3 regions of the Streptosporangium sp. NPDC049248 genome follow, and region 2 is predicted to be linked to each of the others. Evidence: riboswitches for the same ligand, from Rfam matches in the RefSeq annotation. Region 2 holds a riboswitch; each other region holds the start of a gene.
What was found. A riboswitch is a leader RNA that binds a small molecule or an ion and turns the genes downstream of it on or off. The one in region 2 is predicted to bind cyclic di-AMP.
Positions count from the first base shown of each region.

Region 1: it holds a riboswitch for cyclic di-AMP, as region 2 does, so the genes downstream of both, AB0K21_RS08655 (hypothetical protein) here and AB0K21_RS31800 (C40 family peptidase) in region 2, are expected to answer to the same signal.
Region 3: it holds a riboswitch for cyclic di-AMP, as region 2 does, so the genes downstream of both, AB0K21_RS33205 (hypothetical protein) here and AB0K21_RS31800 (C40 family peptidase) in region 2, are expected to answer to the same signal.

Region 1 covers NZ_JBFAQY010000003.1:435,803-443,370, forward strand. The annotation lists gene AB0K21_RS08650 (DUF4253 domain-containing protein) at 1-705, shown strand, start outside; cyclic di-AMP (ydaO/yuaA leader) riboswitch at 1,049-1,199, shown strand; gene AB0K21_RS08655 (hypothetical protein) at 1,431-2,399, shown strand; gene AB0K21_RS08660 (hypothetical protein) at 2,527-2,898, opposite strand; gene AB0K21_RS08665 (roadblock/LC7 domain-containing protein) at 2,911-3,297, opposite strand; gene AB0K21_RS08670 (hypothetical protein) at 3,359-4,237, opposite strand; gene AB0K21_RS08675 (roadblock/LC7 domain-containing protein) at 4,242-4,622, opposite strand; gene AB0K21_RS08680 (DUF4032 domain-containing protein) at 4,767-5,987, opposite strand; gene AB0K21_RS08685 (class II aldolase/adducin family protein) at 6,085-6,732, opposite strand; gene ngcE (N-acetylglucosamine/diacetylchitobiose ABC transporter substrate-binding protein) at 7,064-7,568, shown strand, end outside.
Region 2 covers NZ_JBFAQY010000022.1:134,509-142,076, forward strand. The annotation lists gene AB0K21_RS31785 (hypothetical protein) at 22-651, shown strand; gene AB0K21_RS31790 (NlpC/P60 family protein) at 802-1,779, shown strand; gene AB0K21_RS31795 (class I SAM-dependent methyltransferase) at 1,852-2,550, shown strand; cyclic di-AMP (ydaO/yuaA leader) riboswitch at 2,893-3,052, shown strand; gene AB0K21_RS31800 (C40 family peptidase) at 3,135-3,677, shown strand; gene AB0K21_RS31805 (hypothetical protein) at 3,870-4,709, shown strand; gene AB0K21_RS31810 (M48 family metallopeptidase) at 4,920-6,197, shown strand; gene AB0K21_RS31815 (glycosyltransferase family 4 protein) at 6,194-7,318, shown strand; gene AB0K21_RS31820 (AMP-dependent synthetase/ligase) at 7,319-7,568, opposite strand, start outside.
Region 3 covers NZ_JBFAQY010000024.1:121,588-129,155, forward strand. The annotation lists gene AB0K21_RS33195 (VWA domain-containing protein) at 1-551, shown strand, start outside; gene AB0K21_RS33200 (VWA domain-containing protein) at 552-1,607, shown strand; gene AB0K21_RS33205 (hypothetical protein) at 1,653-2,576, opposite strand; cyclic di-AMP (ydaO/yuaA leader) riboswitch at 2,631-2,767, opposite strand; gene galT (galactose-1-phosphate uridylyltransferase) at 2,840-3,919, opposite strand; gene AB0K21_RS33215 (DeoR/GlpR family DNA-binding transcription regulator) at 3,916-4,716, opposite strand; gene AB0K21_RS33220 (metal-dependent phosphohydrolase) at 4,803-5,399, opposite strand; gene AB0K21_RS33225 (TIGR03086 family metal-binding protein) at 5,775-6,356, opposite strand; gene AB0K21_RS33230 (choice-of-anchor I family protein) at 6,545-7,568, shown strand, end outside.

The sequences.
Region 1 (7,568 bases), on a different contig from region 2:
TACGCTCAGCTCTCCTTTCGTCGCCGTCCGGCGTTCTGGCTCAGCGAGGTGGCGGTCTCCGGCGAGTACTGGGCACGGCTGCGGGCGCAGCACGAGCACTCCGGCCTGTGGCCGGTGCTGCTGGAGGACTCGGTGCAGCCCTGGTCGGCCGGTCAGATCGCCCCGGACACCGCCGTCGAGATCGACAACTACCACGCGGCCGCCTTCATGGCCGAGGTCTGGTCCGACTGGATCGCCAAGGCGCACGTCGACCAGCTCGAAATCCTCGACCCCTTCGGAGTCGAATGTCCTGGTCCGGCCCCGGCGGGAAGGCTCGCCGCCGATCCCGGCGTGGTCGCCGACTGGTACGCCGGCCTGGTGGCCGAGCGCCGGACCCCGCTCGGGCTCGTCGCGGTCGAGCGCGGGGCCGACGCCCTCGCCGTGATGGGCTGGCAGGGCGCCCTGAACCACAACGAGTGGATGGTCCCGCTCGCGGCGGTGGTGCGGAGCTGGGAGGACAGGTTCGGGGTGCGGCTGGTCGGGATGGGGTTCAACACCCTCGACCTCAGCGTCGCCGCGCCCCCGACGACCTCGGAGCACGCCCTGCACGTCGCCGCGGAGCACTGGACGTTCTGCCCGGACAGCATCATCCAGGGCGCGGGGACCCTCGTCGACTACGCCGAGCAGATCAAGGGCAGGAACGCCTGGTCGTTCTGGTGGGACTGAGCTCGCCCCCGGAGGCGCGGCTTCCGGCGATGCGCGTCTTTGGCGGTGGTCCACTGTCTCTCCGGGCGTGAAAGGGCTTCGAGTGCGGACGACCCTCGGGCGACCGGGCTCCCCGCGGGGGCGGAAAGGTCTCGGATGCGGGGCTCCGGGGGCGAAACCCGGGATCGGCAAGACGTTCTCGCTGGTAGGGCGGCTGTTGGTGGGACGGGGTCTCCAGTGGGGCTTTCTTGAAGCTTGCAGGTAGATCTTCTGGGGTTTTCATGGCATTTGCTTTGCTTTGTCCGATTTCGGCGGGTAGTGTCCACGGATATCGGTTGGCGACCTGCCCTTCACAAGAGGGAGCGGCCGGCCGACGTCGAATCCCATCGGCCCCCAGGGGCCAGGGAACCGGGGAACCACTTTCCTGGGGTGAATCCGCTGCGAACGTGCGGCGGTAGGGCAACTCCACCGCCCGAACCCGTCAGCTAACCCGGTAGACGAGCTGGAGAGGAGATCCCCCTCATGGATCACCGCGTCACCACGTCGGTGCCCGCCCTGCCCGTGCCGACCACCTGAACCTCGTCCTTTCCTTCGCCGCGCCTGATCGCGGCGTCTGGACCGTGCTCCGCGTGACGACCCGCTGATCTCGCCACGCCACTTTTCCGAAGAGCGCGTCCCCGCCAGTGCACCTCTTGCCGTGTGTCGCAGCTGGTTGTCCCGTTCCCTCGCGAAAGAGCCCATTCTTCATGCGTCTTCCTTTCGGCCTGCCCGAGAACGGCCTGCCCAAGAGCCTCCCGTACAAGAACCGCCTCGCCACCGCCGCCCTCGTCGGTGCCGGCCTGCTCGTCTCCGGCGGCGTCGTCTCCGCGCTGCCCGCCTCCCCCGCGGCCGCCGCCCCCGCCTCCGTCGCCTCCCCCGGAGCGGACACCGAGCCGGTCGCCAACGGGGTCGTGCTCCTCCAGGGCTCGACCAGGGCCTCCTACTTCTGGGACGACTCCTCGGGCAGGGCCGGCGACACCGGTCTGCCGGCCAGTGGCAAGCCGATGCAGAAGGGCATGATCGCCAGCCCGAGCTGGCCCCTGTTCACCGAGGGCTACGTCGTCTACAAGGGCAAGAAGGCCAAGTTCTTCGTCGGTGACCGCGGTCCCGGCGTGCCCTCCAATTCGGGCGTCATGATCGACCTCGACGCCAAGACCTTCGCCGACCTGACCGGCGGCCGGTTCAACCCCGCCACGCTCGGCGTGGACGGCAACGGCGGCATGGGCCACATCGACGTCAAGTACGTGGTCACCAAGTGGGGGGACGGCGTGGGCAAGAAGAACCACCCCGTGGCGTTCTCCACCGGTGCCTGGCGTTACCGGGACGCGAACCCGGCGAAGCCCCCGCAGACGGCCCTGGTCAAGGCCGAGCAGTCCAAGAAGTCCGTGAAGACCCAGCAGGCGATCCAGACGTTCGCCAAGCCCAAGATCATGTCCGAGCCCCTCACCGCGCCCGAGGCGATCATCGCCGCCAAGCCGCTCGCCCTGTCCGGCGCCGCCGGGGCCGCCGAGCAGGAGGTCCGGGACCTGGGCGCCACCGCCCCGGTGGCGGCCGAGACCTCGACCGGTCCCTCCACGGCCGCCTCCCTGGCCCTGGCGGGAGTGCTCGCCGCGGGCGGCGGCACCTACCTGGTCGCCGGCCGTCTCCGCCGCAGGGCGGTCGCTGAGGAGAGTTGAGGTCCGGCGCGATCTCCGGCCCACCCCGCACCGACGCGATCGATGAGCTCACCGTCCCGGTGACGTCCGGGCGGTGAGCTCCTGTCGAGGCCCGTGCCCTTCCGCAAGGGCACGGGCCTCGGCAGGATCAGATCTCGAGTTTCTCCTCGATGCCGCGCAGGATGTGCCGCGCGAGCGCGAGGTTGGCCCGGTTCCGGTCGAGGGCCATGTAGATGAACAGGCCTTTGCCGCTCCGGCCGGAGAGCGGGCGGATCACGTGGTACTGCGTGCCGAGCGTGATGAGGATGTCCTCGATGCCGTCCTTGAGGCCGAGCGACTCCATGGTCCGCATCTTGGCCTTGACGACCTCGGTGTTGCCCGCGGCCGCCACCTGGAGGTCGAGATCCTTGGAGCCGCCGAGCGCGCCCAGCGCCATCCCGCTGTTGTAGTCGACGATGACCGCGCCGATGGCACCGTCGATCGCCATCATCTCCTTGAGAGAGATGTCCATGTTGCCCATTTCTGTCTCCGATCACTGGGTTATCGAGATACGCGAGGTGATGGCGGCCAACCTGGCCGCCGTCTTGCGGCCCTCCAGCCGGAGCAGCCCGAGATTGGTCCCCGGGCGTGCCAGGACTGTGAGGACGATCTTGGGTCCGGCGGCGTAGCAGGCCGTGTAGCCGTTGGTGCCGGAGATCAGCGTCTCCTCGAAGGTGCCCTTGCCGGCCATGTCGGTCATCCGGCGGCTGAGGGCCAGGAGCGCGGAGGAGAGCGCGCCGGTCTGCTCGGCGGCGATGTCACGGCCCAGATCGCTGGCCAGGGTCAGGCCGTCGACGCTGCACACGACGCTCCCGTCCACGTCCGGGATGCGCTCTCGCAGCAGCGCCATCTCCTGGCGTATCTCCTCACGCAGTTCCACCGGCACCCTCCTTCCGATCAGCTTCAGCGTCCGCAGCCTTATCGGCGGCATCGAACCAGGCTCAAGTCAGTGCCTCCAATGCGTTCCTGAGCCGGATGAGCAGGTTGACGTCGGTCGGGTCCCCGGTGGCTCCGGGGAGCGACGCGGGCGTCGCGAGGGAGCCCGTTCCGGCTGCCGGGATCTCCGAGGCCCCCCTCGTCCGTCTCGGCAGCGGGTCCTGCGCGGCGGGTGCGGCGGCCGCGTCGGGTTCCGGGACGCGCAGCAGCCCACGGGAGGCGAGCTGCCGTACGGCGAGCAGCACCGAGTACGCCGGGCGGCCCAGCCTGCGTGCCAGGTCGGCCGGGGTCGCCGTGGAGTCGGCGCCGACCAGTACCTCCCACTGCAGCGAGCTCAACACCACCCGCTGGGCGGCGATGCGCCTTCGCGGGATGACCGGGAGCGTGTCCAGCTCCGCGGACGGCCAGGTCTGTTCCAACTGAGCCTTCCTCCGCTTGCACTCCCGGAGCAGGCCGGCCGCGTCGAAGTACCACTGCGGTCCGAGCCAGTGCCGCTCTCCCCGCCGGAACCTGGGCCGGTGCCCGGTCGACTCCAGCAGGAAGTAGCTGGCGTCGAGCACCGTGCTCAGCACGCAGAATTCCAGCTCGCCCCTGGTGAGCAGCCCCTGGGCGAGGAGCCGGTCGCCTCCGAGGATCTGCGGGGCGGCGACCGGCGGCTCGCCGCCCCGCAGATCCTCGGTCGCGGCCTGCCTGGCCTGTCGTACGGCGTGGGCGGAGATCCCGCGGCAGGCCGCCAGCAGGTCCTCCAGCCGGGGGGCCGCCGCGCTCTCGGCGTAGGTCACGCGGCCGTCGGTGAGATAGATGGCGCCCGCCTTGCCGAGGCGGAGCGAGCCGGTGGCGCGATCACTGGCGAGCCCGCTGAGGATGATCTCGACGCTCGGCACGGCTTCACGTCGATATCAGGCGGCCGGAAAGGGCCTGGAGGCGGTGGCGGGCCAGTGCCAGGTTCGACCGTTCAAGGTCGAGCCTGACATAAATCACCAGGGGGCCGTCGAAAAGCGTTTCCAACGGCCGTAGCAAATGGTGGCCGCCGTCCGTGGTTATGATCATGTCGTCGATCCGGACCGCGCCGCCCGGTGCGGTGACGGCGAGTCCGTCCAGCGTCGCGCGCAGGGTCTCGCTCAGTCCCGCGGCCGATCGCTCCACGTCACCGTGGCGGCTCGCGCCACCGGTCGCCACGACCGTCCCGCTGGTCTGATCGATGAGGATCGCGTCCAGGGCGCCGGGGATGGCCATTACCTCAGTGAGGCAGTCTTCGATTCCGAGCACGTGCTCTCCCTTGCCGGCGACTTCAGGCGTCGCCCGGTCAGCGTAGGGAAAGCTCTCGGGATTCGTCCTTTCCAGCCAGGTTCTTGATAGGAAAAAGCGTAGGATTCACCAACCGAGTAGGAAGATATACACCCCGGGTGGAAATCAACCCGTTGGCTGGTCGGTGATAATCGCCTTTTCGTCCGGCTTGAAAACAAGAATGTTCTTCACATAGGAATTCACCGCGCTGGGCAGGCCGACGTCGTTCCCGGCCTCCTCCGACATGAACCAGCGGTGGTCGAGCACCTCGTGGAAGAACTGGGCGGGCTCCAGCTTGCCGCGCAGGTTCTGCGGGACGGCCTCCACCGTGGGCTGGAAGACCTCGGCCAGCCAGCGGTGGGCCACGATCGCCTCGTCCTCGTGGCGCAGGCCGTACGACACGCGGAAGCAGTCGAGGTCGTTGAGGAGCCGCCTGGCCTGGTTCTCCTCCACGTCCAGGCCGGTGAGCCGCAGCAGCCTGCGCTGGTGGTGCCCGGCGTCCACCACCTTGGGGCGGACGATCAGCCGCCCGGTGCCGGCCTTGCGGCGGACCATCATCTCGGCGACGTCGAAGCCCAGCGAGTTCAGCCGGCGGATTCGCTGGTCGACCATGTGCCAGTCGACCTCGTCGATGATGTCGTCGGAGGTGAGCTCGCCCCAGAGGCGGTGGTAGCGCTCGCAGATGGAGTCGGCGACCTGCTCGGGGTCGATGGAGGAGTGCAGCAACCCGCCCGCCTCCAGGTCGAGCATCTCGCCGAAGATGTTGGTGTGCGCCACCTCGATGTCGTACAGTCGCTGGCCCTCGCTGATCATGGGATGCAGCTCACCGGTCTCGGCGTCGACGAGGTAGGCGGCGAAGGAGCCCGCGTCCCGGCGGAACAGGACGTTCGACAGCGAGCAGTCGCCCCAGTAGAAGCCGCTGAGGTGCAGCCGTACCAGCAGCACGGCCAGGGCGTCGAGCAGCCGGTTGAGCGTCTCGGGGCGGACCGTTCCGGACATGACCGCCCGATAGGGCAGGGAGAACTGCAGGTGCTGGGTGATGAGCGCCGAGTCGAGCGGCTCACCGGCGGCGTCGGTCCGTCCGGTGACCACGGCCACCGGCTCGACCGACGGGGTGTCCATCCGGCTCAGGTCCCACAGCAGGCGGTACTCGCGCTTGGCGTAGTACTCGCTGATCTCCTTGATCGCATAGACCCTGCCCGCCAGGCGGGTGAAGCGCACCACGTGCCGGGAGATGCCGCGGGGCAGGGAGACCAGGCGATGCTCGGGCCAGTCCTCCAGCGGGACGTCCCAGGGCAGGCGGATGAGGTCCGGATCGCTCGGGGCGCCGGTGAGCTGGAGAGGCATCGGGTCAGTCCTCGCGAAGGGGGCGTACGGGGCGGGGGTCGCGTCGCGCTGGGTCCTCGCGACGAGGGCGTACCGGCAAAGGGCGGTCGTGTCGCGATCAGTGCTCGCGGCGGGGGAACGTGGGCGGCTCGAAGGCGCGCCGGACCACCGCGGCGAGCTGTTCCTCGGTGAGCACGCGTGGCTCACCGACTGCCTTGGCCCGCACGTAGACCTCACAGAGCCACTCCAGCAGCCTGGTCGCCTCGAAGGCGGAGTCCAGGTCGTCGCCGATCGTGACCCCGCCGTGGTTGGCCAGCAGCGCCGCGCGCCGGTCCGTCAGCGCGGCCCGGACGGAGGCGGCGAGCTCGGGCGTGCCGTAGGTGGCGTACTCGGCGACGCGGACGGTCCCGCCGAGCAGCAGGGTGTTGTAGTGGATGGGCGGCAGCTCGCTCATGGTCGTGGCGACCACGGTGCCGAAGACGGAGTGGGTGTGCACGATCGCGCCCGCATCGGTGGTCGTATAGACCGCCAGGTGCATGGGGGTCTCCGAGGACGGCCGCAGGTCGCCCTCGACGAGACGGCCCTCGACGTCGACGATCGGGCAGGACTCGGGTTCCAGCCGGTCGAGGGAGACGCCGCTGGGCGTCACGGCGACGAGTTCGCCCGCGCGCACGCTGAGATTTCCCGCGGTTCCGACGACCAGTCCGGTCGTGGCGGCCCGGCGGCCGTACTCACACAGCAGGCGGCGCTGCTCGGCCAGCAACATGCCGTCAAAAGTAGGGGCTTGCGGTACCGGGCGGCAAACCCCCATTATCTGGTCTAGACCGGTTTTCGTCCCTCGGCTGCCGGTGAGCACGGTTCCTTTATCTCCCTGGTGATGTCCGCGTCAATGGTTCCAGGGAAATATCGGGCACTGTGTGCCGTTCTGTCATTCAATTGCACCTCCTTGGCGTTTGGTAGCTAGCGGATAGGTCGCGAGGACATCACGGCTCGGTCTAGACCGGCCGGGAAGTCTTGACGCTGGACTCCGCGGATACGTACCTTCGGGCAAACGTTTAGGAAACTTTCCTAATTGATCCCCCGTTCAGGAGGGTTGCATGTCAAACTCGGCCGGTACGCCCGGAGACATCACCCGGCGGCAGCTGCTCCGCCGGATCGGCATGAGCGCTCTGATCGTCGGCCCGGGCGCCGGGCTGCTCAGCGCCTGCGCCACCGGTGGCGCGGCTCCGGCGGCCAGCACCTCCGCGGCCCCCTCCGCGGGTGGCGCGATCTCCGCGGCGAATCCGTTCGGCGTCGCCGCCGACGCGCCGCTTGAGGTCGTCATCTTCAAGGGCGGTCTCGGTGACAGTTACGCCACCGAGGTGCACGAGCCGCTGTACAAGAAGGCGTTCGCCCAGGCGCAGGTCAAGCACGTCGCCACCCAGCAGATCGCACAGACCCTGCAGCCGCGGTTCGCCGGCGGCGACGTTCCCGACGTGATCGCCAACTCCGGCACCGACCTGATGGACAACGGCGCCCTGCAGCAGGAGGGCCAGCTCCTCGAACTCACCGAGCTGTGGGACGCCCCCTCGATCGACGACCCGAGCAAGAAGGTCCGTGACC
Region 2 (7,568 bases):
CGATCTCCCCAGGGGCACTCGATGAAGAAGATCATAACGCTCGCCGTCGCCGTGCTGGCCATCGGGGCGACCGTCGCCACCCCCGCCGCGGTCGCGGCGGCCGGCATCCCCAAGGGCTTCTTGCTCTATGAGAAGGACGCGGCGAAGAAGCCCGTTCTCGCCGAGAGCAGCTGGAAGGTCAGCGACTCGGCCAAGGTCCGGCTGGCGATCAACCCGTGCGACCGGGCCACGCTGGCCAGAACCGGCCGGACGGCCGCGCGGACGGTGACCTACACCAGCGTCCCGGACTTCCAGAAGGTCGAGCAGGTGATCCTGTACCGCTCGAAGGCGGCCGCCGCCGGAGCGGTCGCCCAGGTGCGCTCCGCCCTGACCGCCTGCCGCTCCAACACCAACGGGGGCTCCGCCTACCGCTACGTCTCCTCGCGCCTGACCGGGCTCGGAGACGAGGCGCTGAAGGTCTCCGGGCAGGTCTACTACAAGGGGAAGGCGGGCGTGGGGGGTGACCGGAGCGTGCTGGTCAGGAAGGGCAACGCGGTCCTGGTCTACCTCTGGGCCGGGGAGTACTACAAGCCCGCGCGGAGCGACTGGGCCACCCAGTTGCGCGACGCCAGAAAGATGACCGGAAAGATCTGCGGCGTCGCCGACTGCTGAGGGGCGCCCCCGGTGCTCGCCCGGGATATCGGAGCTGCCACCTGCGGCAATAGCGCAAAACATGTGAAAAGGTGATCTAAACCTTACTTGTTCTGTACTATTCGCCGCAGGTCTGTGCAGTCTGGAGGCGTTGACGTGGCCGTGGCGGGTATGCCGGTTGGACTCATTCGGATACCGGTGGCGGCCGGGCTCGCCCTCGCGATGCTGATGACGCCGGTGAGCGGGGCCTCCGCGGAGCCGAAGCCGACGCTCGCCCAGGCCAAGAAGAAGCTGGAGAAGCTCAACGAGCAGGCCGACCAGATCGTCGAGAAGTACAACCAGGCCTCGGAGAAGTGGAAGCGGGCCAGGAAGAAGTACGCGACGCTGAACAGCGAGCTCGCCCGGCAGAGCGAGCAGGTCGCCGGGCTGCGTAAGGAGCTCGTCGCGATGGCGGTCAGCACCTACCAGTTCGGCGCGGTCAACAGCTGGGAGGGCATGGTCTACCAGACCGACCCCGGCGCGCTGCTGAGCGGCCTGGCCTCGGTCGACCAGATGTCGGCCTCCCGGGCCCAGTCGCTGAGCGCCTTCGACGAGGCCACCAAGGCGCTGCGGCTCAACAGGAACCTGGCCAAGGGCGCGCTGAGCGAGGCCGACGAGACGCGCGACGAGCTGGCCAAGGAGAAGGCCAAGGCCGACAAGATGGTCAAGGCTCAGACGAAGCTCCTGCGCGAACTCAACGTCTTCAAGGCGGGTAACCCCGAGAGCGGCGGAATCCAGTACACCGGCTCCGCCTCGGGAAACGCCCGCGCCGCCCTGCAGTTCGCCTTCGCACAGGTCGGCAAGCCCTATCAGTACGGCGGCACGGGCCCCGGCGGCTGGGACTGCTCGGGCCTGCTCCAGGCCGCCTGGCGCAACGGGGGAGTCAGCCTGCCGCGTACCACCTGGGAGCAGTGGAGTTGGGGCGCGAACCGCAAGGTCTCGCTGAACGACCTCCAGCCGGGCGACCTCATCTTCAGTGAGGGCCTGGGCCACGTCAGCATGTACGCGGGCAACGGCCAGATCGTGCACGCCCCGCAGACCGGCGACGTGGTCAAGGTCGTCCCGCTCTCGGCCTACGGCCGTCGCCTCGTCGGAGCCGTCCGCCCCTGACGCACGGCGCGCGGGTCCCAGTGGCCGGAAAACCGGGTGCGCCGCCCGCGGCGGCGCTGTCAGCATCGGAAAATGATCACTTCATGGATGCTCGACGAACTCGCCCATGCCGGTCCCGAGCACCTCGACGCCGCGTTCGTCGCCGGGTTCGACCGCAAACAGGGCAGGCCCGATCCGGGGGAGGATCTCGCCGCGCTCGCCGGGCGCGGCGTGGGGGAGACGGCGACGGTCGTGGAACTCGGCGCGGGGACGGGGCAGTTCGCCCTGGCCGCGGCGCGGCGGTTCCGGCGGGTGGTGGCGGTTGACGTCTCCCCGGCGATGCACGACTTCCTGACCGTCCGGGCCGCCGAGGACGGCCTGGCCAACATCGAGTGCGTGCGGGCGGGTTTTCTCTCCTACGAGCACGCGGGGCCACCCGCGGACGCGGTCTACACCCGTCACGCCCTTCATCAGCTCCCCGACTTCTGGAAGGCGGTCGCGCTCGACCGCATCGCGCGGATCGTACGGCCCGGGGGCGTCCTGCGCCTGCGCGACCTGATCTTCGATTTCCGGCCGGCCGAGGCCGGCGCCGTGCTCGGCCGCTGGCTCGACGGCGCGGCCGACGATCCCGCGCTGGGCTACACCCGCGAGGACTACGCCGAGCATCTGCGCACCGAGTACAGCACCTTCCGATGGCTTCTCGAACCGATGCTCGACGCAGCCGGGTTCGAGATCGTCCAGGCGGACTTCAGGGAATCGATCTACGGCGCCTACACGTGCGTCCGGCGCTGACGCGTGCTCGGCGGCGGGGGAGGGCCCCTCACGGCTTCAACCGTGAATGATGGTAAATGTGATGAACATTACAGAAATCGTGATTTGTCGGGTGTGATTCCAGAGGTGTGACGAGGGTCATATCTCAATAGCATAAATGGCCATTAAGCAGGGGTAACGGGAAGATCACGAACGCTTGTCGATCTTCTTGTTTGGCGAATGCTTTGCCGAAAGTTGGAGATCGGGGTAACTTCTGGCCTCGCGACGTGCAAGCCATGCCGTCGCGGTGAATGTCGGTCTTCGGGCCGGTGTCCCTATAGAAATCCAACCGGCCGCCGCTCCCCCGCCGGGGGCGGACCTCATCGCGGCGGCCCGCCGAATCCACGCAGCCAGGAGGCATGGAACCGGGGACCCAAAAGGCCCGAGACAACGTGGCCAGGGGTGAATCAGCGCATTTGCGCCGTAGGGCATCTTCCCAGCCCGAACCCGTCAGCTAACCCGGTAGGCATCAGTGGAAGCACCAAGGAGAAATCCTGTCTACCACCCCGTGTAACACCCGTCTATCGCGCCTTTTCCGCCTTTCCCTCGGCGGTGTCGCCCTCACCTTGACCGCCTCAGCCGGAGCGGTCACCCTGGGGTCGACGGCGGCCGGAGCGACGACGGACAGCACCCCTGAGATCCTGGTCAACACCGCGGCCGGAGTCTCCGAGCAGACCGATCGGGCTGCGCACAAGGCCAAGGCCGGTACCAAGGTCAAGACCAAGATGAGCAGGGCGGCCCTGCAGAAGGTTCGGGCCCGCAAGGCCGTTTCGACGGCCAAGAAGCAGATCGGCGATCCGTACCGGTGGGGTGCCTCCGGTCCCGGCGCGTTCGACTGCTCGGGGCTCGTCAAATACGCCTGGCGCAAGGCGGGCGTGTCCATCCCCCGGATCACGCACAGCCAGTACCGGGCGATCAGGAAGAAGGTCTCGTGGAGCCACCTGCGCCCCGGTGACCTGATGTTCTTCAGTGGAAAGGGCCACGTCGGCATGTATGTCGGCAAGGGCAGGATGGTCCACTCGCCGAGCAGCGGCAAGACGGTCCGGATCGTGAAGCTGGAGGGGTACTACAGGTCCTCCTTCGCCGGAGCGGTCCGGCCCGGAGCCTGACCCGGGCAAGGGGCGCCGGCCCCGTTCCTCACATGTGGAGGGGCGGGGCCGCTCCGTTTCCGGTAGGGGCCGCGAGCGTGCCGCCCGGGCGGATCCGCGCCTCCGGCAAGGAGCGTCGCGATGCCGGTCGATCGACGGCCCCTGGCCCGGAGGCCGGAGCACCGGCCGGCATTCCGATAACATCGACTCGTTATGTCCGTCCCGAAGGGGCGCCGCACCGTGCTCGCCGGGATGCTGGCGCTGATGAGCGTGGGCCCGTCGGCCGGGACGGGACCTCTCCTGGCCGGAGCCGGCCCGCTTCCTCACGATCCTCTCCAGCGCGCCGGAGAACTCCCCGTCGGCCTTCGAGACCTGTGGCCCGGCGCCGCCGTCGTCGTCCGGGGTGAGTACTCCCTCGTGATCGGCCACGACCTCGCGCCCGCCGTCCTGCGGGACCTGGCCGCCAGGGCCGACCGGGCCCGTCGCGCGGTCGCGGCGATCTGGGGGCCGGTCCGAGCGGTGATCCTGTTCCCCGCCACCGATGCCGAGGCCGCGGCACTCGCCGGAGCGGAGAGCACCCGGGGCCTGGCCGCGATGGCGACCGCGGACCGGGTGATCGTCCTGCCTTCGGGCTACGCGAGGCTCACCATGACCGGCAGGGACGTGGTGATCACGCACGAGCTGGTGCACGTGGCCACCGGCGCGACCCGCGGCGGCCGGGTGCCGATGTGGCTGTCGGAGGGCTTCGCCGACTACGTCGGCTACCGCGATGCCGGAATCCCGGTACGGACGGCCGCCGCCGAGCTGGCCGCCGAGGTGCGCGCCGGAGTCCTGCCCGCCCGTCTCCCGGGCCCCGCCGACTTCGCCCCCGGCGCTCCGCGGCTCGCACAGGCGTACGAGGAGGCCTGGCTCGCCTGCCGGTTCATCGCGGAGCGCTTCGGTGAGAAGGCCCTGGTGAGGCTCTACGGTGGCGATGTCACCGACACGCTCGGCCTGTCGCCCGCCCAACTCACCGTGGCGTGGCGTGACTATCTCGGAGAGGAACTCGCCTGACATCCTTGTGTCCTTCCCGGTCCAGGCCCCACCTGGCGGATCTCGCCGTGGCGAGGAGCGGTCGGCGGGTGCCTCGCAGGGCGCGGGAGGGAGCCGCGGCGTGCCGCGGTGACCGGTGACGACACGGCGAGGCGCCGTCCGGCCGACCGCGGCAGGCGGAGGATCCAAAGGACGGGGCCCAGGGTTCGGGCTCCACGCTGGAGGTGTTTGATGACGCTGAGCACGACGGACGCGCCCTCGGGTGTGCGGTCGGCGGGGTGGGCGCTGGCCGCGCTGGGGGTGGTCACCCTGGCGGTCGTGGCGGTCGCCACGCCCTGGCGGGCGCTGCCCGCGGGAACCCCGGCGGTCGTCCCCGATCCGGGCCGCGACTTCACGGCCGAGCAGATCGCCAGGTCCGAGGCGTTCGACAGACTGGTCAGCGTACCGGGTTACCTCTCCCTCGGCCTGACGCTGGTGGTGGCGGGGGTGCTGGTGGGCACCCCGCTGGGCGCCCGGCTCGTCGGCCGGCTGCGGGGGCCGTGGTGGCTGCGGGTGCTGCTCGGCGTGCTGGTGTTTTCGGTGGCCGTCGCGATGCTGCGCTGGCCGCTGGGGATGTGGTCGGAGACCTACCTGCGCGACTTCGGGTTGTCCACCCAGACCTGGCCGACCTGGACCGTCGACCGGATCAAGAGCCTGGGCGTCGGCACCGCGCTGACCGCGATCATGGTTCTGGCGGTGGTCGCGCTGGCGCGGCGCTACCGGCGCTGGTGGATCCCGGCGGCGGCCGGCGCGTTCGCACTGACGGTGGCGGCCTCCTTCGCCTACCCGGTGCTCATCGAGCCGATCTTCAACGACTTCAGGCCGATGGAGGCCGGACGACTCCGCGACGACCTGCTCGCCATGGCCGCCAGGGACGGCGTGCCGGTGGAGGACGTGCTCGTCGCCGACGCCTCCCGGCGGACCACCGCGCTCAACGCCTACGTCTCCGGATTCGGCGCGACCCGCAGGATCGTCGTCTACGACACGCTGCTCCGGGCGCCCGCCGACGAGGTCGAGCTGGTGGTCGCGCACGAGCTCGGTCACGCCAAGGCGGGCGACGTGCTCTCCGGTACGCTCGTCGGAGCCCTGGGCGCGGCGTTCGGGGCGTGCCTGCTCTACGTGGTGACCTCGGCGGGGGTCGTGCGGCGTCGCGCGGGGATCTCCTCCATCGGTGACCCGAGGGCGGTGGGTTTGGTCATGGGGTTGCTCAGCCTGGCCGCGGTGCTGTCAGGACCGGCGCAGAACCTGGTGAGCCGGCACATCGAGGCCCGTGCGGACGTCCACGCGCTGGACCTGACCAGGGATCCGGCGACGTTCGCCGCCATGCAGAAACGGCTGGCGGTCACCAACATCTCGGATCTGTCGCCCGACCTCGTGGAGTACGTGCTCTACGCCTCGCATCCCACCGCGCCGCAGCGCATCGCGCTGGCGCGCTCCTGGGCCCGGCTGAACGGTCTCTCCGAGCCATGAGGCGCACGCTGGTGGTCACGAACGACTTCCCGCCTCGCGCCGGGGGGATCCAGTCCTTCGTGTACGGTCTCATCGCCCGCCGCCCGCCCGGCTCCGTCGTCGTCTACGCCCCCCGATGGCCCGACAGCGAGGACTTCGACCTGCGGCAGCCCTACCCCGTGGTGCGGCACCCCACCTCGTTGATGCTGCCCACCCCCGCCGTCGCCCGCCGGGCGGCCGCACTGGTCGCCGAGTTCGGGTGCGAGACCGTGGTCTTCGGGGCGGCGGCGCCGCTCGGGCTGCTCGCGCCCAGGATGCGCGAGGCCGGGGTCCGCCGCGTCGTCATGGTCACCCACGGCCACGAGGCGGGCTGGACGGCGCTCCCGGTCGGCCGCCGGGTGCTCGCCAGAATCGGCGCGCACGCCGACGTGGTCACCTACCTGGGGGAGTACACCCGGCGGCGGCTGGTCAGGGTGATACCCGGGGACAAGCTGGTGCGGCTCGCGCCCGGCGTCGACACCGAGGTGTTCGCGCCCGGGGCCGGGAGAGAGCGGGTGCGCGCGGCGCTCGGACTGGGAGAGCGGCCGGTGGTGCTCTGCCTGTCCAGGCTGGTGCCGCGCAAGGGCCAGGACACGCTGCTGCGGGCCTGGCCCGGTGTGCTGCGGGACGTTCCCGACGCGATGCTCCTGATCGTCGGCGGTGGCCCGTACCGCAGGACCCTGGAACGGCTGGCCAGGCCGATGAACGGCTCGGTCCAGATCACCGGCCCCGTGCCGGAGGCCGCGCTGCCCGGCTATCTGGCAGCGGGAGACGTGTTCGCCATGCCGTGCCGTACCCGCCTGGGCGGTATCGACGTGGAGGGGCTCGGCATCGTCTATCTGGAGGCGTCCGCCAGCGGACTGCCCGTGGTGGCGGGCTCCTCGGGCGGTGCCCCCGACGCCGTGCTACGCGGGCAGACCGGCCTGGTCGTCGACGGCACCCGCCCGGACGAGGTCACGGCGGCCCTGGTCGACCTGCTCAAGGACCGGGCCGGGGCGCGTGCCATGGGTGAACGCGGGCGCGAGTGGGTCGCGCGCGAGTGGAGCTGGGATCTCGCCGCCTCCCGCTTCGCCCGCGTTCTGGAGTCCGTGGAGACCCCCTGACTAGCCGTAGAGGGACTCGACCTGCTTGGCGAAGTCGCGCATCACGACGGCGCGCTTGACCTTGAGGGTCGGGGTGAGGTGCCCGCTCTCCTCGCTGATGTCGACGTCGAGCACCGTGAACTTCTTGATCTGCTCGGCCCTGGAGACGAACTTGTTGGCGTTGTCCACGGCCTTCTGCACCTCGGCGACGATGGCCGGGTCGGAGCTGAGGGCGGCGAGGTCCGCGTCCGTCCTGCCGTTGGCGGCCTTC
Region 3 (7,568 bases), on a different contig from region 2:
CGCGGCCCGACGCCGACCACTCCGTCGCGCTCAAGGCCATCGACCGGCTGAAGATCACTGGCGGCACCTCGCTGGGGACGGCCATCACGGCCTCGCTGTCGGCGATCACCGGCAGGCAGGTGGCCGTCGGCCGCGACGGCGCCGCCCCCGACATCGGCTACTGGCCGTCGGCGACGATCGTGATGTTCTCCGACGGCCAGAACCAGGGCGCGGACGTCGAGCGCGCCGCCACCGTGGCCCAGCGGGCGGGCGTCCACATCCACACCGTCGGGGTCGGCACCACCGCCGGGGCGACGGTGCGGGTCGACGGTTACCACCTGCGGACCTCGCTCGAGGAGGACACCCTCACCTTGATCGCGCAGACCACCGGCGGCGCCTACCACCCCGCCTCCGACACCGCGCGGCTCGACGGGATCGCCGACACGATCGACCTGCGGCTCACCGTCTCCGACGAGCCGCTGCCCCTCGCCGGCGGGCTGATCGGGCTCGCCCTCGCGCTGCTCACCGCGGGCGCGGCGCTCACCGTGCTCCGGTCCGGACGGGTGATCTGAATGTCGTTCTCGTGGCCGTGGGCACTGCTGTCCATCCTGGTCATCCCGCTGATCTTCGCGATCCGCGAGTGGGCGCGGCGCCGCCGCCGGCGGGCCGCTGTGCGCGTCACCTCGATCGCGCTTGTACGCAGCGCCCTGCCCGGCCGTACGCGCTGGACGCGGAAGATCCCCGCGGCACTGTTCGTAGCCGGACTCGCGCTGCTCGCGGTCGGGGCCGCGCGACCACAGGCGTCGGTCCCGGTGCCACAGACGTCGGCGACGATCCTGCTCGCCTTCGACACCTCCGGCTCCATGTGCTCCACGGACGTCGACCCCAACCGCATCACCGCCGCGAGGAAAGCCGCCGCCGAGTTCATCGAGTCGCAGCGGGGCGGGCCGCGCATCGGCCTGGTCACCTTCGCGGGCACCGCGGGTCTGCTCGTCCCGCCCACCGACGACACCGACTCGCTGATCGAGGCGCTGGACGGCCTCACCGTGTCCCGGGGCACCGCGATCGGGCAGGCCGTGCTCACCTCGATCGACGCGATCGCGGAGGTCGACCCGTCGGTCGCCTCCACCGGGGCGAACCCCGGCGGCGGGTCAGGCTACGCCGGTGCCGCGATCGTCGTGCTCACCGACGGCGCCAACACCCAGGGCGTCGACCCGCAGCTCGCCGCCCAGGAGGCGGCTCTGCGCCGCGTCCGTGTCTTCACCATCGGCTTCGGCACCACGAACCCGGCCCCGATGGTCTGTGACAACTCACAGTTCGACGGCCGCGGATTCGGCGGCTGGGGCGGCGGCTTCGGCGGTCGCGGCGGATTCGACAGGGGCCGCAACCCCCGTGTCATCGACGAGCCCGCACTCAAGCGGATAGCCCAGAGCACCGGCGGCTCCTACCACCGCGCTGAGAACGCCGACCAGCTCCAGAGCGCCCTCGACGCCCTCCCCGGCAGCTTCACCGTCATCCGGCAACAGGTCGACACGGCCCCCGCCTTCGCCGCCGGCGGCGCCGCCCTCATCACCGCGGCCCTGTCCCTCTCCCTCTGGTGGAATCGCCCCCGGACACCGACCCGCTGACGTACCTGTGGCCGCAACGCCTCAGCGGTCCCCGCGGGGACGGCGCTAGTACATCGAGATGTGCGGGTGGTCGTAGTGGTTGGCGGTGATGCCGCCGCGGTTGGACATGGTTCTCCAGCCGGAGCCGTGGTTGATGCGCTGGCGCCAGATCACGTACTTCACCCCGAGCTTGGCCTTGTTCTTGATGGCCCAGGCGGCGATCTCGTCGCCGAGCCGGAGATTGGCGGCCGAGGGCATCGTGCCGCCGGTGCTCATCATGAAGTCGCAGGCGCGGCCGAGGGGGTGCTCGCCGCCGTCGTTCGCGGACCGGTAGCAACCGACCGAGTACGGGAGGTCGAAGCGTCTCTTGACGGCCTCACGCATGATCCGGGTCCGATCGGTGATGTTGTCGGCGCCGGTGGGGAGTTGCGGGGCCCAGCTGCCATCGGCGCGGCGGCCGGAGCCGACGGGGGCGAGCTGGTCGAGCTTGTTCTTGATGTCCTTGATCACGTCTTCGACCTCGTCGCGTTGGGTCTGCATCTCTCTGGCCTCCTTACCGATGTCGTCGGTGAGCTTGGCGGCCGTCTCGGTCGCCCTCTTCCTGCGTTCGAGGCTCTCGGCGAAACCCTGCAGGTGGGCGCTCTGCTGGGCGGTGAGCTGCTCCATCACCGCGGCTCCCCCCATGTCGTCGGCGAACAGCAGCGCGGGCAGGCCGCCGGTGCTGCTCTGGTAACGGAGCTGGACTATGGAGTCGACCTGTTTTTCCGCCCTGGCGTAGAGGTCCTCGGCCCTGGCCAGGTTCTGCTTGGCGACGGCCTCGGCCTTCTGCGCCTTCTTGAGGGACTCGCGCTTGGCCGCGTAGGCTTCGATCAGCGAGTCGACCTTCTTGCCGAGTTTGGCCAGCTCGGCGCGGAGCTTGGCCTCGGTCGGCTTGGGCTCCGCGCTTCCCGCGGTGGGGGCGCCGAGGGTGAACGTGGCGATCAGGCTCAAACAAAGGGCCAGAGCCGCATGCCGACGGAACGTGGGGGACGGGGCCGCCACGAACTCTCCTCTCCTTCCGCCTACCGGGTTAGCTGACGGGTTCGGGCTGGAGAACGCCCTTCCACCGAAGTGGTTTCACCCCAGGTGCGGTGGTTCCCCGGCTCCCGGGCGATGCGCCTGGGATTAGGCATATCGGCTGTTGCAGCCGATGTGGGAAGGATAGTAGTGGTAAACACAGGGTCACGCGACTTCAAGACGAGACCAATTGGTGATCAGTTCGTGACAACAGAGCGCAGAAGGTGTGCTGCCTCCTCGGGTAGCACGTCGTTCACGAAGGCGCCCATGGCCGACTCGGAGCCGGCGAGATATTTCAGCTTGTTCGGCGCGCGGCGGATGCTGAACAGCTCCATGTGCGCGTACGACAGGTCGCGACCGGTGTTGACCGGCGCCTGGTGCCAGGCCGCGATGTAGGGCATCGGCACGCCGAACAGTCCGTCGAGGCGGCGGAGCACGTCGGTGTAGAGCGGTCCGAACGCCGCGCGCTCCGCGGGCTCCAGCCCGACCAGATCGGGGACCTGCCGGTGGGGGTAGAGGTGAACCTCCACCGGCCAGCGGGCCGCGGCCGGGACGAACGCCGTCCAGTGCTCGTTCGAGGCCACCACCCGGGTCCCGGCCTCCCGCTCCGCGGCGAGCACGTCGGCGAACAGGTTGCCGCCGGTCCGCTCCCGGTGGCGCCCGGCCGCCCCGAGGGTCAGCCTGGTGCGCGGGGTCACGTAGGGGTACGCGTAGATCTGGCCGTGCGGGTGGAGCAGGGTGATGCCGATCTCGGCTCCCCGGTTCTCGAAACAGAACACCTGCTCCACGCCCGGCATCGCCGACAACTCCGCCGTACGGTCGATCCAGGCCTCCATGACCAGCTCCACCTGCTCGGGGGGGAGCATCGCGAACGAGGAGTCGTGCTCGGCGGTGAAGCAGACCACCTCACAGCGGCCGATCCCGGGGCGGACCTCACTCAACCCGCCGACCTGCTGATAGTCCCCCAGACGGGTGGAGAACGAGGGGAACCTGTTCTCGAAGACCGCCACGTCGTAGGCGGCGGAGGGGATCTCGGTGAGGTTGCCGGAGGTGGAGGGGCAGAGCGGGCACTCGCTGGCCGGAGGCAGGAAGGTGCGGCCCTGGCGGTGTCCGGCCACCGCGATCCACTCCTCGGTCAGCGGGTCGTAGCGCAGCTCGGAGGCGGTGGGGCGGGGCGGCAGGTCGCGCCTGTCGACCGCCCCGCGGTCGGCGTCGTCGCGGTGGTCGAAGTAGAACAGCTCCCGGCCGTCGGCCAGGTGGGTGATCGTACGCTTCATCGGCCGACGCTCTCGCTCTCCTGCTGCGGTTCTGTGATGATCAGCTCTCCCACCGAGGCGGCGAGCTCCTCGCGGGCCTCCCCCGTCAGGCCGGAGTCGGTGACCACGACGTGGGCCTGGGCCAGCTCGGCGATCGTGCTGATGCCGACCGTGCCCCACTTGGTGTGGTCGGCGAGCACCACCAGGCGGTGCGCGGAGGCGACCAGTTCGCGGTTGGTCTCGGCCTCCAGCAGGTTGGGTGTGGTGAACCCGGCTCTGGCGCTCATCCCGTGCACGCCGAGGAAGAGGGTGTCGACGTGGAGCCCCCGGATCGCCGTGACCGCGACCGGGCCGACCAGCGCGTCGGAGGGGGTGCGGACCCCGCCGGTGAGCACGACCGTGCGGTCGGCCCTGGGGGAGCGGTGGAAGACGTCGGCGATCCGGATCGAGTTGGTGATCACGGTCAGCTCGGGCACGTCGGTCACATGGTGGGCGAGCGTCCAGGTCGTGGTTCCCGCGGAGAGTGCGATGGCGGTGGCGGGCCGGACGAGCCGGGCGGCCCGCCGGGCGATCGTCTCCTTCTCCGCCTGCTGGCGCGCCGACTTGGCGGCGAAGCCCGGTTCCTCGGTCGAGCCGGACCCGGCGGCGGTGGCGCCACCGTGGACCTTCTCCACCAGCCCGCGCTCGGAGAGCACCTCAAGGTCGCGCCGGATCGTCATGTCGGACACGCCGAGCTCCCGGACGAGATCGGCGACCCTGACCCCGCCCCTGCTCCGCACCCTCTCCAGGATCGCCTGCTGCCGCTGCTGGGCGAGCATTGACTCACTCCCTTTAATTCACCAGATTCCACCAAAATACCACGGCGAGTATCGGGAAATACTGTTGAATTGTGGTGGTCGCCCGCTCACAGCCGCTCAAGCTCCGCCATGATGTTCGCCCGTGCCGCCTCCTCCAGATCGGCGATGTGGAAGATCGCCGGAAGGTCGAGCAGCGAGCGCAGCACCGCGGCCCTGCCGGACCTGAAAGCGTCGTCGGGCACGAAGGCGTACTCCTCGCGCACGGCGGCCGCGTAGGCGGTGTAGACCTCCGGCACCGCGCCCAGGATCGCCAGGTCCGCGTCGGACAGCACGGCCCCGTCCGCGTCGCCCGGTGCGGGGGCGTGCGTGACGGTCAGCCTGACCAGCCGGGCGACCGTGGCCACCGCCTCGGGGGAGAGCCCCGTCTCCGGCAGCGCGCGCTCGGCCAGGATGGCGCTCCGCTCCTCGTTGTCGCCGCGCCGTGGGTCGTAGACGGCGTCGTGGAACCAGGCCGCCAGCCGTACCAGGTCCGGGTGCTCGGCATGAGAGGCCAGGGTGTCGATGTGGGTGAGCACGGCCTCCAGGTGGGTGACGGTGTGATACCTGCGGTGCGGCTCGTCGTACCGGGTGATCAGTTCACGGCCCAGGGGTTCGGCCTCGGGACCGGCCAGGGACCGCCAGCGGGCCATCAGCTTCTCGCGCATGAGGGCGAGCCTAGGACCTGGCCGGAAAGAAGGGTCCTCGGGTTCGATGCGGACGCACCCGCGGGAGGCGCTGATCGTCAAGGTTGGGGCAACGCACTCACCGGAGCGGGGTGGATCGCGGTTCGGGCCTTGCGCGCCGGGCGTCGCAGGAGGAACGTGAAGGTCTGAACCGGTGACATCGAGTCCCGTACGGGTCCGGAACCACGGAGGCCTGCGCTCGCGGGACCTGGAAGGACCTCAGGGAAGGGGTGGTCGGCATGGCCAGAAGATCACGTAAGGGCAAGGCCCGTAAGAAGAACAAGGCCAACCACGGCAAACGGCCGACCGCTCGCTAGCCGTACCGACCACAGAGGCCGAGCACACGGAGACGGGCGGTCACGCGCGGCGGCCCCAGGAGGCCAGCAGCCGGGCCTGCGCGTCGGTCTCGGAGGGCACCTTCCGGTGCTCTCCGGCCTGATGCTCCCCGACGGCGGCCTGCCGGTAACCGAAGCCCGCGTCGGCGAACCAGGTGGCGCAGGCGGTGACCAACTCCGGGTCGAGCCGCTCGTCGGCACCGATGGCGCGGGCCAGGTCCCAGGTGTGGATGAGGGCGTCGGCGAACAGTTCGGTGATGTACTCCCGGCCGGGCACGTCGCCGAAGGGCAGGTGGACGACGCGGTCGAGGACCCGGTGATCGATCGCCGCCTGGACGGCGGGCACGGCCGAGGTGTCGAACGCCTTGATGGGGTCGTCGCCGAGCAGGTCGCCCTCGAAGACGTCGCCGATCTCCGCGTGGGTCCGTCCGGCCAGCAGCTCGGGAGCCCACAGGTTCTCGCCGACCACGTGGTTGACGAGGGAGCGCACGTCCCAGTCGACGCACGGTGTCGGATTCTCCCACTGGTCGGGGCCGATGCGGTGGACGAGAGCGCCGAAGTCGTCCAGCGCGCGACGGTAAGCCTCGGGTACGTCGATGGTCATCATGCCCTCCCGATACCCTCCCGGGTTCTCTCCCGGCCCTCATCTTGACCGTAACCCCTGGCCCGCCAGTAGTCATCGCGTCAACGGACATGACCGGCACGTCCGGCGGCGCATCCGACCGGACCGCTTCATCTCCCGGTCATCTCGGCGTCAGGGAAGAGTCACGACATGGCGTGAGGATCTCTTCTATGCGCACCACGACCTTCACCCGAGCGGCCGTCGCCGCGGCCACCGGCCTGATCCTGCTGCCCGCGGCCGGGACCCCGGCCGCCGCCGAATCCGGCCCCCGAGGCGTCGAACTGACCTTCCTCGGCCGCCACGCCACCGGCACCGTCGCCGCCGGTGCCTCGGAGATCACCGCGTACGACGCCAAGACCCGCCGGGTGTTCGTCGTGAACGCGCAGGCCGGCACCGTTGACGTGCTCGACATCCGCGACCCGCGCAAGCCTCGCAAGGTCGCCACCCTGGCCACCCCCGGGGCCAACAGCGTCGCGGTACGCGACGGTCTGGTCGCCGTCGCCCAGCAGGCCGCGGTCAAGACCGACCCGGGCACCGTCGCCTTCTTCGACGCCCGGAGCGGGAAGAGGCTCAGGCAGGTGACCGTCGGCGCGCTGCCCGACATGGTGACCTTCACCCCCGACGGGCACCGGGTGGTCGTGGCCAACGAGGGCGAGCCGTCCTCCTACTGCGAAGGGGAGAAGGTCGACCCCGAGGGCTCGGTGAGCGTCGTCGATCTGAAGCGCTGGACGGTGCGGACCGCGGGGTTCCAGAGGTTCGACGCCGAGCGGCTGCGGGGCGATGGGGTGCGGATCACCGGTCCCGGGGCCACCGCCGCCCAGGACCTGGAACCCGAGTACGTCACCGTCGACGGTGACACCGCCTACGTCACCCTCCAGGAGAACAACGCGCTCGCGATCGTCGACCTGAAGCGGGTGGAGGTCCGCGACGTCGTCCCGCTGGGCCTGAAGGACTGGTCGAAGAGCGGTTTCGACGCCTCGGACAGGGACGGGAGGATCGACATCAGGCCCAGGCCGGTGAGGGGCCTCTACCAGCCCGACGGGATCGCGCACTTCCGCGACCGCGGACGCACCTACCTGGTCACCGCGAACGAGGGCGACGGGCGTGACTGGGGCTGCCACGCCGACGAGGTCAGGGTGAAGTCGCTGAACCTCGCGATGCCCGACGCGGAGAACCTCAAGAAGGACGGCGAGC